2 regions of the Bariatricus sp. TF06-38A genome follow, and region 2 is predicted to be linked to the other one. Evidence: predicted binding sites of a transcription regulator. Region 2 holds the regulator's gene; the other holds the start of a gene.

What was found. Region 2 encodes NrdR, which represses ribonucleotide reductase genes. Its sites were predicted from a motif close to CACAANATNTTGTG; they were not measured.
Positions count from the first base shown of each region.
Region 1: the regulator NrdR is predicted to act here: its motif matches at 2,587-2,600, upstream of nrdD (anaerobic ribonucleoside-triphosphate reductase).

Region 1 covers NZ_JAQFCE010000009.1:90,232-96,120, forward strand. The annotation lists gene atpD (F0F1 ATP synthase subunit beta) at 1-1,246, shown strand, start outside; gene atpC (ATP synthase F1 subunit epsilon) at 1,258-1,671, shown strand; gene PG418_RS09195 (HD domain-containing protein) at 1,899-2,492, shown strand; gene nrdD (anaerobic ribonucleoside-triphosphate reductase) at 2,633-4,822, shown strand; gene PG418_RS09205 (hypothetical protein) at 4,909-5,418, opposite strand; gene nrdG (anaerobic ribonucleoside-triphosphate reductase activating protein) at 5,771-5,889, shown strand, end outside.
Region 2 covers NZ_JAQFCE010000004.1:32,134-38,022, reverse strand. The annotation lists gene truA (tRNA pseudouridine(38-40) synthase TruA) at 1-218, opposite strand, end outside; gene PG418_RS05300 (type III pantothenate kinase) at 273-1,037, opposite strand; gene PG418_RS05295 (ECF transporter S component) at 1,041-1,706, opposite strand; gene coaBC (bifunctional phosphopantothenoylcysteine decarboxylase/phosphopantothenate--cysteine ligase CoaBC) at 1,762-2,961, opposite strand; gene nrdR (transcriptional regulator NrdR) at 2,976-3,425, opposite strand; gene PG418_RS05280 (NUDIX domain-containing protein) at 3,544-4,239, opposite strand; gene PG418_RS05275 (PRC-barrel domain-containing protein) at 4,321-4,578, opposite strand; gene arcC (carbamate kinase) at 4,857-5,786, shown strand.

The DNA of each region.
Region 1 (5,889 bases), on a different contig from region 2:
GGTTCGTTGTCTGATGCTGGCAGCAAGTGAAGGACTTTGCAAGGACATGGAAGTAACCGCTACCGGTTCTGGAATTAAAGTACCGGTTGGAGAGCAGACCCTTGGACGTCTGTTCAACGTACTTGGAGAAACCATCGACAATGGCGAAGAAATCAAAGAAGATACCGAACACTGGGTGATCCACAGAGATCCGCCGTCATTTGAAGACCAGAGCCCGGTTGTAGAAATCCTGGAAACCGGAATCAAGGTTATCGACCTGCTTGCACCTTATGCAAAAGGTGGTAAGATCGGTCTGTTCGGCGGTGCCGGTGTAGGTAAGACTGTACTGATCCAGGAACTGATCCGTAACGTAGCCACAGAGCACGGCGGATATTCCATCTTTACCGGTGTTGGAGAACGTTCCCGTGAAGGTAACGACCTCTGGACAGAAATGAAAGCATCCGGAGTTCTGGATAAGACAGCCTTAGTGTTTGGTCAGATGAACGAACCACCTGGAGCACGTATGCGTGTCGCTGAGACAGGACTTACAATGGCTGAATATTTCCGTGATAAAGAACATCAGAATGTGCTTCTTTTCATTGATAATATTTTCCGTTTTACACAGGCAGGTTCCGAAGTATCCGCACTTCTTGGACGTATGCCATCAGCCGTAGGTTATCAGCCGACACTGGCAACTGAAATGGGTGAACTGCAGGAGAGGATCGCATCTACAAAGAATGGTTCTGTCACATCCGTACAGGCTGTTTATGTCCCTGCCGATGACCTTACAGACCCGGCTCCGGCAACTACATTTGCTCATCTGGATGCAACAACCGTACTCTCCCGTAAGGTTGTAGAACAGGGTATTTACCCGGCAGTTGATCCACTGGAATCTAACTCCCGTATTCTGGAGGCGGATATTGTCGGAGAAGAACATTATGAAGTTGCAAACCGTGTAACAGAGGTTCTGCAGAAATACAAAGAGCTGCAGGATATCATCGCAATTCTTGGTATGGAAGAGCTTTCCGATGAAGACAAGGCAACGGTTATGAGAGCAAGAAAGATTCAGAAATTCCTCTCCCAGCCATTCTTCGTTGCAGAGACATTTACCGGAGTTCCGGGAAAATATGTACCTCTGAAAGAGACGATCCGAGGATTTAAGATGATCCTCGACGGAGAAATGGATGAGTATCCGGAGAATGCATTCTTCAATGTAGGAACGATTGATGAAGTCATCGAGAAGGCAAAGGCTGAAAAAGCAGAATAGAGGTGCCAGGTATGGATACATTTGGACTTAAAATCATTTCCAGTGACCGGGTATTCTATGAAGGACGTTGCAGAAAGATGATCGTGCCGGTACCGGACGGCGGTGGAATGGAAATTCTTCCGCACCATGAAGATATGGTGATCGCTGTGGTGATCGGTGAGGCAATGCTTCAGTTTGAAGAAGGCGAATGGGTGAACCTTGCGGTCGGAACCGGATTCCTTGAGATCGTCAACAACCGTGTGACGATGCTGGTGCAGACGGCAGAGAAACCGGAGGATATCGATGCCAGACATGCCCAGGAGCAGATGGAGTATGCAGAAGAAAAGCTTCGCCAGAAACAGAGTATACAGGAATATTACCGGACACAGGCTTCGCTTTCAAGGGCGATGAACCGGTTGAAGGTGTCGAAGCGAAAAAAATGGTAAATAGGAAACAAATTTATGTGGAAGCGCGTAATCTACTACAGATTGCGCGCTTTTTCAATACGGAATTTTTGACAAAATTTATTGGGAAAAATGGTACAATCTTTTACAAAATAAAAGTTCCGATACAGGGTAGTTTGTGGTAGAATATATAACAGTGTGCGTGTACTGAGAAAAAGGATTTTGAGGTGTTCAAATAGAGTGTATTTCATCATAGAAGGAGCAAAAACGTGGAAAAAGAGGAACTTACGCAATTATTTAATTTCTTTCGGGAGATTGATAAGGAAAAATTTATTGGAAGGCAGACATATCTGACGGATGGGGTGCGTAAGGAGAATGACGCGGAGCATGCGTGGCATATGGCGATCATGACGGTTCTGCTTGCGGGATATGCCAATGAGAAGATCGATGTTCTTAAGACAGTGACGATGCTTTTGATCCATGATATTGTAGAAATTGATGCGGGGGATACCTATGCCTATGATGAAGATGCGAAGAAGACGCAGAGGGAACGGGAAGTGAAGGCTGCGGACCGGATTTTCGGACTTCTTCCGGAAAAGCAGGGAAAGGAATTTCGGGCGCTCTGGGAGGAATTTGAGGCACAGGAGACTGCTGAGTCGAAGTTTGCCCGGACGATGGACAATATCCAGCCGATCATGTTAAATGCGGCTACAGACGGCAAAGCGTGGGAGGAACACGATGTTCATATTGAACAGATCCTGAACCGTAACCGGAATACGGCAAAAGGCTCAGAAGCGATCTGGGAGTATGCGAAAGAAGAATTCTTAAGACCGAATCTGGAAAATGGCAAGATAAAAAAATAACATAAAAAAAACAAAAATCCCCCTTTTCATTTTCGTGAATATGGGGTATCATATACTACAGAGCGCAAAATATAGTGGAGAAACTTAAAAGTGACACTATATTTTGTGGAGCGATGGAACAAAGTTAGGAGAAAGTTGGGATGGATTTGGAAGTAAAGACGAGAGTAATCAAAAGAAACGGTGAGGAAGTAGACTTCCGGCTGGAAAAGATTGTGAATGCGATCAAAAAAGCGAATGAAGAGGTTGAGAACATCCACAGGATGAATGACTTTCAGATCATTGCAATTGCGGAGAAGATTGCACAGCAGGCAGAGGAATTTACGCATGCAGTGAATGTGGAGGACATCCAGGATATGGTTGAGACCGGCATTATGGAGATGCGTGGTTATGAGGTTGCCCAGAAGTATGTCCGCTATCGCTATAAGAGAGAATTAACCAGAAAGTCGAATACAACGGATAACGGAATTCTTGCATTGATCGATCATATGAACGAGGAAGTAAAGCAGGAGAACTCCAATAAGAATCCTGTGATCAATTCTACACAGAGAGATTACATGGCAGGAGAGGTCAGCAAGGACCTTACCAAGAGAGTCCTTCTTCCGGAGGAAATCGTCCGTGCACACGAAGAAGGAATCATTCATTTTCATGATATGGACTATTTTGCGCAGAAAGAGCACAACTGTGATCTGATCAACCTGGAGGATATGCTCCAGAACGGAACTGTCATCAGCGAGACGATGATCGAGAAACCACATAGTTTCTTTACCGCGTGTAATGTGACCACACAGATCGTTGCGCAGGTTGCAAGTAACCAGTATGGCGGACAGTCATTTACTCTGTCACATCTTGCACCATTCGTAGATGTAAGCCGTCAGAAGCTCCGCAAGAGTGTCATTGAAGAAAGAATAGAATCCGGAGAGGTTCTGGATGATGCGATCATCGACAAGATCACAGAGAGAAGGCTTCGTACCGAAGTACAGAGCGGAATCCAGACGATCCAGTATCAGCTGATCACACTGATGACCTGTAACGGACAGGCACCTTTCGTAACGGTGTTTATGTATCTGGATGAGGTCCCGGAAGGAAGAACCAGGGATGACCTTGCGATGATCATCGAAGAAGTGATGAAGCAGCGTATGCAGGGTGTTAAGAATGAAAAGGGTGTATGGATCACACCGGCGTTCCCGAAGCTGATCTATGTACTGGATGAAGATAATATTACCGAGGATTCCAAATACTGGTATCTGACTGAGCTGGCTGCAAAATGTACGGCAAAGCGTATGGTGCCGGATTATATTTCTGCAAAGATCATGAAAGAACTGAAAAACGGAGATGTTTATCCGTGCATGGGGTGCCGCTCATTCCTTACCGTAGAAGATTCCCAGAGAAATGCAGACGGAAGTCATAAGTTCTATGGACGTTTCAATCAGGGGGTTGTAACGATCAACCTGGTTGACGTGGCATGTTCAGCAGAGGGCAATATGGAACGTTTTTGGGAAATCCTGGATGAGAGACTGGAGCTTTGTCACAGAGCACTCCGGTGCAGACATGAACGCCTTCTCGGAACCGTTTCAGATGTTGCACCGATCCTGTGGCAGAACGGGGCACTTGCCCGTTTGAAAAAGGGTGAGACGATTGACAAGCTGTTATTTGACGGATATTCTACCATTTCTCTTGGCTATGCAGGACTTTATGAGATGTGTATGCGGATGCTTGGCAAATCCCATACAGATCCGGAGGCGAAGCCATTTGCACTGGCAGTTATGCAGCGCCTGAATGATAAATGTAAAGAATGGAAAGAAGCAGAAAATATCAGCTATTCCGTATACGGTACACCGATGGAATCTACCACATACAAGTTCGCGAAATGTCTGCAGAAGCGTTTCGGAATCATTCCGGGCGTTACAGATAAGAACTATATTACCAACAGCTATCATGTACATGTTACCGAAAAAATTGATGCGTTCAGCAAATTGAAATTTGAATCGGAATTTCAGAAGCTTTCACCGGGTGGGGCGATCAGCTATATCGAAGTACCGAATATGCAGACCAATATTCCGGCGGTACTTTCCGTATTACAGTACATTTATGAGAATATCATGTATGCAGAGCTGAATACCAAGAGTGATTTCTGTGAAGTCTGCGGTTATGACGGAGAGATTAAGATCATCGAGGACGAGACCGGAAAGCTGGTATGGGAATGCCCGAACTGTGGCAACCGGGATCAGGATAAGCTCTTTGTAGCGAGAAGAACCTGCGGATATATCGGAACCCAGTTCTGGAATCAGGGAAGGACCCAGGAGATTAAGGACAGGGTACTGCATCTGTAAGGATGGAAATGTTTTTGAAAAAATAGTGAGAAGATATAATAAAGGACACGGCTTTCGCTTGGCGAAGCCGTGTCCTTTATTATAAATTATTTAAAATTAATTGGATAAACGTCTTTTATCAAACCATCCTGGTCATAAGAAAAATAGATTTTTTCGACCATTTCTTCTTTATTGATCTTAAAAGTCACAAGAACTGTTTCAGAATCATCTGTTTTGGAGTCAAGCGAAATATCTTTTACAGCTATTTGGGTATTATTAACAGCTGCCTCTGACAGATAGGTCTGACCATAGGTTGAAACAAAATATTCTAATCGGTCGCGCTCAAAATATTTTCCTACAAGCTTGTTCCAGTTCTCAAGAATTTTCTCAGAATTGGCGAAAGCATCATCAGAATTTGCATCAGTATTTTCACCGATTACATTAGAAGCATCCGGAGAGTATAATTCTTCATTTGGCGCAGTAAACATTGCAGTAATTACTGCTTCGGCTTCCGGACTTACGGCTGATTCAGATGCCTTTTTGTCTGAGCAGCCAGTAAGCAGAATAAACAAAAGTAACAGAATAAAATAAATTTTTGGCGTTGCTTTTTTCGTCATGAGAATCCCTCCTTTGCTTGTGGGGGCAGTTAAAATAGTTTTCCTGCCATTGGATTGATCTGCCTTTCACATTTTGGGTGTTTATAAGTATAGTATAATGGAGCTGGCTGTAAAACGCTAATATTATTTTTACAAAAAGGCAGTTGCTTGGGCGAATGTATGCGGACAAATCATAGCAGCACTTATCACAGCATTTGGAGGAGTCAAAAGACCGCCGGAGCGGTTGGAATCGTACTTTATCGGAGGACAATAGTAGTTGATTTTCAGGTGTGATTTGCTATAATTGATAAGAAGAGTAAGAATGGACAGCAGAGTAGTACTGCTATAATGAGAAAAAGGGAAGTATAAAGATATGAATTACGGAACAATCAAAAATTACGATATCGCAAATGGAACCGGCGTCAGGGTCAGCCTTTTCGTATCCGGCTGCCGGCATCATTGCAAAGGATGCTTCAATTCCGAAACCTGGGA
Region 2 (5,889 bases):
ATATCAATTTCTTGTTCCAGATACAGACTACACTCCTGCCCTAACGCATGTACACCACTATCCGTTCTTCCTGAACCACTGACCACCGTCTTTTTCCCTGCAATTTCTGAAATCCGCCGTTCCAGAATTCCCTGTACAGTAAGTTCCGTATTCTCCTGTCTCTGCCATCCACGATACGCCGTTCCATCATAGGCAACTGTTATCCGGTAAGTATTCATCCTTTTATAAAAGGGGCGAAAACTTTATAAGTCCTCGTCCCTGTCACCTTTCTGTTATCTGTTTTTCCGGTAAATGATCAGAAGTCCTTTCAGAAGCAGATCGTCATCCAGTATGACCTCTCTCTTGCAGTACGGAACAATCTTCTTGGAAAGTCCACCTGTTGCGATTGCAGTCATCGGCTGTCCAATTGCTTCCTCAATCCGGTCAATAATTCCATCGATTGCCGCTGCACTGGAATAGAGAACACCACTCTTCATACATTCGATCGTATTCTTTCCGACAATCCGCTTCGGTGCTTCCAGACCGATTCCCTGAAGCTGGGATGCATTTTCCGTCAGGGCGTTCAGTGAAATATTCACTCCCGGATAGATCATGCCTCCGATATAATTTTTCTTTTCATCGATCACACTGACTGTTGTCGCCGTTCCCAGATCGAAAATCATCATCGGAGCTTTGTATTCTGCAATTCCGGCAACTGCATTTGCCACCAGATCACTTCCGAGCTGTGCCGGATTATCCATCAGGATATTGAGTCCGTTCTTCACGCCAGGTCCGATGACCAGTGTCTCTTTTTTCAGAATCTTTTCTGCCGCCTCTTTTACGACATATGTAATCTGCGGAACTACCGAGCTGATGATCGCTCCTTCCAGCTTCTCCGGTTTGATTCCGTGAATATCCAGAACCATCTTGATATCAATCGCATATTCAAGTTCCATCTTTGTCTTGATCGTGGAAAGTCTTTCGATAAAATAGGTTTTGTTGTCATCCACACATCCAAGTACAATATTTGTATTTCCTATATCAATCGCAAGTATCATTTTTTACACTCCTAATCTTTCCTGTACCCCTTTTTTCATCAGCGTCTTTCCAAGTACCAGTGTGATCACCGCTGCAACAATCGCCTCCGGAATCCCATTGATTCCGATAATGCTCAGAATAAATCCATATACCGCCTTTACGGTAACACCATTGGCTGCCGCATAATCATTTCTGAAAAATACAAAAATAAGATTCATGACAAGAAGCGTATTGGTCAGTGCTCCGGAAAGTCCTGCCGCAACCAGTCCAATAGAAGATACTCCATTGTTCTTTGAAAGCTTCTTGATCAGACGGTAAACATAAAACGGCACTACACCGATCAAAATACGTGGCACAAAACAGATGATCAGACTTCCGATCCCTCCACTGTATTCACCCAGACTGTAAAATGGGGTAAATACGAATGATGTCAATGTCGGATTTATCGTATTATTGATAAAACTTGTAAGGCCAAACACGCCTCCAAGCGCTGCGCCCTTCTTCGGTCCGAGCATCAGAGAGCCCATGATCACCGGGATATGGATGATCGTCGCCCTTGTAAATCCCAATGGGATATATCCGATAAACGGAGTGAATGCCAGCACTACAATAAGTGCTGCAAAGATTGCCATCTGTACGAGTCCCTTTGTTTTGGACATGGATGTAGTACGTTCATTGCCTTGATTCATTTTTCTTTTCCTCCTGTTACTATTCTCTTTACGAGATACAATACATTTTGGCTTTTTATTTATTCATGCACTCCAGAATCTTGTCCAGAATACAAGCTGCTGTCTCTTCCTTGCTGATCAGTGGAAGTGCAGTCTCATCTTCCTTCGTGATCAGTGTCATCTGATTTGTATCACCCTGAAATCCTGCTCCGGCAACTTTAAGATTATTTGCCGCGATCATATCCAGCTTCTTCTTTTCAAGCTTCTTTCTGGAATTTTCAACCATATTCTCGGTTTCCATTGAAAATCCGCACAGAAACTGTCCGTCTTTTCTGTGTTCTCCGAGATATTTCAGAATATCGTCCGTCTTTTCCAGCTCCAGACTCATCTCGCTGTCTGATTTTTTCACCTTTTCATCCGCAATATGCTTTGGCCGGTAATCTGCAACCGCTGCTGCCTTACACACAATGTCTGCATCTGCCGCTTCTTCCTTTACCGCCTCGAACATTTCCTTTGCGGTCGTGACCGGAACGATCTTCACAAACATCGGCTTTTTGATCTCTGTCGGTCCGGTGACAAGCGTAACATCCGCTCCTCTTGCCGCAGCAACGCGTGCAAGAGCATATCCCATCTTACCGGATGAGTGATTCGTAATGTAGCGCACCGGGTCGATTGCTTCTCTTGTCGGTCCTGCTGTGACAAGAATTTTCTTTCCGGTCAGATCTTTCTCATAAGCAGTATCCCGGTAAATATATTCATACAAAGTCTCCGCTTCCGGCATTTTCCCGGCTCCGTTATCTCCGCATGCCAGATGTCCGCTTGCCGGCTGGATCACTTCATATCCATAATGCTCCAGAAGTTTTAAATTATCCTGTACGACCGGATTCTCATACATTCTTGTGTTCATCGCCGGTGCGAGGATCTTCTTACATTCGGCACATGCCATCACAGTCGTAGTCAGCATATCATCTGCAATCCCGTGTGCCAGTTTGCCGATCACATTCGCTGTAGCCGGTGCGATCATCACAATATCTGCCCATTTTGCCAGTGTCACATGTTCCACACTGTACTCAAAATTGCGGTCAAATGTATCGATCAGGCACTTATGCTGTGTCAGCGTCTCAAATACCAGCGGATTGATAAAATTCGTTGCATTCTGTGTCATCACAACTTTCACATCGTATCCTGTCTTTACCAGCATACTTGCCAGTGTTGCAATCTTGTACGCCGCAATACCGCCGGTCACGCAGAGCAATACTGTCTTTTTCCGTTCCATTTGTCTTTCCCCTTTTATTCTAATATTTTCTTCAGTTCATCCATGAAGGTATTCACGTCTTTAAATTCCCTGTATACCGATGCAAAACGTACATAAGCAACCGGATCCAGCTTTTTCAGGCTTTCCATAACAATCTCACCGATCTGGCTGCTCGGAATTTCTTTCTCTTCCCGGCTGAAAATCGCTGTCTCGATCGAGTCGATCGTTGCCTGAATATCTGCTGCCGATACCGGACGTTTATAGCACGCCCGGAGTACTCCGCCTTCCAGCTTAGTACGGTCATACTGCTCCCGGTTGTTGTCCTTCTTGATCACGATCAGCGGTATGGTCTCCACCTTCTCATAGGTTGTAAAACGCTTGTTGCACGCATCACAGGATCTTCTCCTTCTGATCGTCGTTCCGTCATCTGCCGGTCTTGAGTCGATGACTCTTGTATCAATGTTACCACAATATGGGCACCTCATCTTTTTTCCTCCTGCCTGGTTCTTGATTGATTCTACTGCCGAATCACGCACATTTTTAATGTCTATAGTATAAATCCTGTATACAAGGTTGTCAACAAATTCACACTTTATCAAAAGGCTATATAAGCCGGCTCTCCACCAGCTTCCATGCCTGTACGATCAGCGCCGCATGGTCACAGGCAATCTGCTCCGATTCTTTTACCTTATAATAAGTCTCTCTTACCAGTCCACTTCTTTCCTTTTTTTCAACGATCGCCGAAATTGTAAGCTCTGCTTCTTTATTTTCCAATGCCAGTCGATAAATGGTTCTCTTCCAATCTCCATCCTCCTTCACCGATTCTGTCTGACAATGAAGCTGCATCCACTTTGCATCCGCCGCATCGTCACCAGCCTGCACCTTTACCTGTCCTTCATCCACAACCGAAAGATACGCTGACGTGATAATCCGTGCCCTTGGATCACGGCCCACATTCCCATAGACTGCAAACTGCTCCATCGGAAGATCCGCCACGCCGGTCTCCTCGGTCAGTTCTCTTCTTGCCGTATCTTCCAGATTCTCATGAAGTTCAATAAACCCACCCGGCAGCGCCCACCAGCCAATGCTCGGATGATTCCGCCTTTTAACCATCAGAACTTTCCATTCTCCGTCCACTACCTTTCTTTTGCAGGAGAATATAACTGCATCGGTTGTCACACAAGGATTCTTATATTTATAAGGATCATACTCTTCCAGAAATTCTTCCAGCGTCTGTCCCTTTTCATTTTCGTTTCCGTTTCCCCGGAACGGCTCGATTTCTTTAAAAAATGCTGTCATTTTTCTTCTCTCCTTTGTCTTTTTACTTGTTCTCATTTATTTCACTGAGCAGTCTGTACTCTTCTTCCTCTTTTACTATTCTTATTTACACGGCTTTAGACATTTGTCCTCTTTAATTTCCACAAGAATAATATCCTCTCCAATCCTGCGAATACACTCAAACGGAATAATATACTCCGCATCATACCCAAGAAATCCACAGATTCTTCCCGGTCCCGGTACGATCAATGCTTCCACACACCCTGAACAGATATTGATCTGCAGATCTGCAACAAACCCGAGCCGCTTGCAGTCACATATGTTGATGACCTCACGTTCTTTTAATCCGCAAAATCGAATCCGTTCCTCTTTCATACTGCACCATCCATCGGACTTCTTATTATATTATATGAACATCTCCCCTTGTTGTCAGCATATTTTCTAAAAATCCCCGTCCTTGTGCCATTTAGCTTCTGCCCACCAGTAATTCCTTTTTATACTGTGCATTTTTGCCAACTAATGATTGCAATTTCCATAAAAAAATACTATAATTTTTATATATTTTTTATCGCTGTTGTCTGCGTTATATGTTTTTCATACGCAGACAATTCAAATTCTGAGAAACAGAGGGATGTAATATGAAGAAAAAAGTTGTTGTTGCATTAGGACACCGCGCACTCGGAACCACACTTCCGGAGCAGAAGGTTGCCGTTAAAAAAACTGCAGTTTCCATTGCAGATCTTGTTGAAGAAGGATACCAGGTAGTAATCACACACAGTAATGGACCTCAGGTTGGTATGATCCATACTGCTATGAACGAATTCAGCACCAATCATCCGGATTATACCGCTTCTCCGATGTCAGTCTGCTCTGCTATGTCGCAGGGTTACATCGGATACGACCTGCAGAATGCGATTCGCGAAGAACTGATCGGACGCGGCATCTATCGCAGCGTATGCACCGTTATCACACAGGTAACTGTTGATCCATATGACGAAGCATTCTATACACCAACCAAGATTGTCGGACGTATCATGAACGCAGAAGACGCTGCCGCTGAACGTAAAAAAGGCAATTATGTAGTAGAAGTTCCTGGTCAGGGCTTCCGCCGTGTCGTTGCTTCTCCAAACCCGGTTGATATCGTAGAAGTTGATGCCATCCGCACCCTTACCGATGCAGGACATATTGTAATCGCCTGCGGTGGTGGCGGAATCCCGGTACTCCAGCAGAACAATCACCTCAAAGGTGCCAGCGGAGTCATCGAAAAAGACCTTACTGCCGGCAAGCTTGCTGAACAGATTGATGCTGATGAACTCATCATCCTGACCAGTGTAGAAAAGGTATGCTTAAACCACGGAAAAGAAGATGAAGAAGAACTCGATAATATCTCCGTAGAACAGGCTAAACAGTACATGGATGAAGGACACTTTGGAATCTACAACATGCTTCCAAAATTCCAGGCATCCGTAGGATTCATAGAAAAGAAAGAGGGAAGAAGTGCTCTGATTACTTCTTTTGATACTCTGAAAGATGCTCTGAAGGGTAAAACCGGAACTGTTATTGAATAAATGTACAAAAGGGACGACATAAAGGACTCCGTTTTCTGTGGGTAGAAATGGTGAAGAGTCCGTAGAGAAAAAATGCACCAGTAATTTGGATACCGGGCTGATT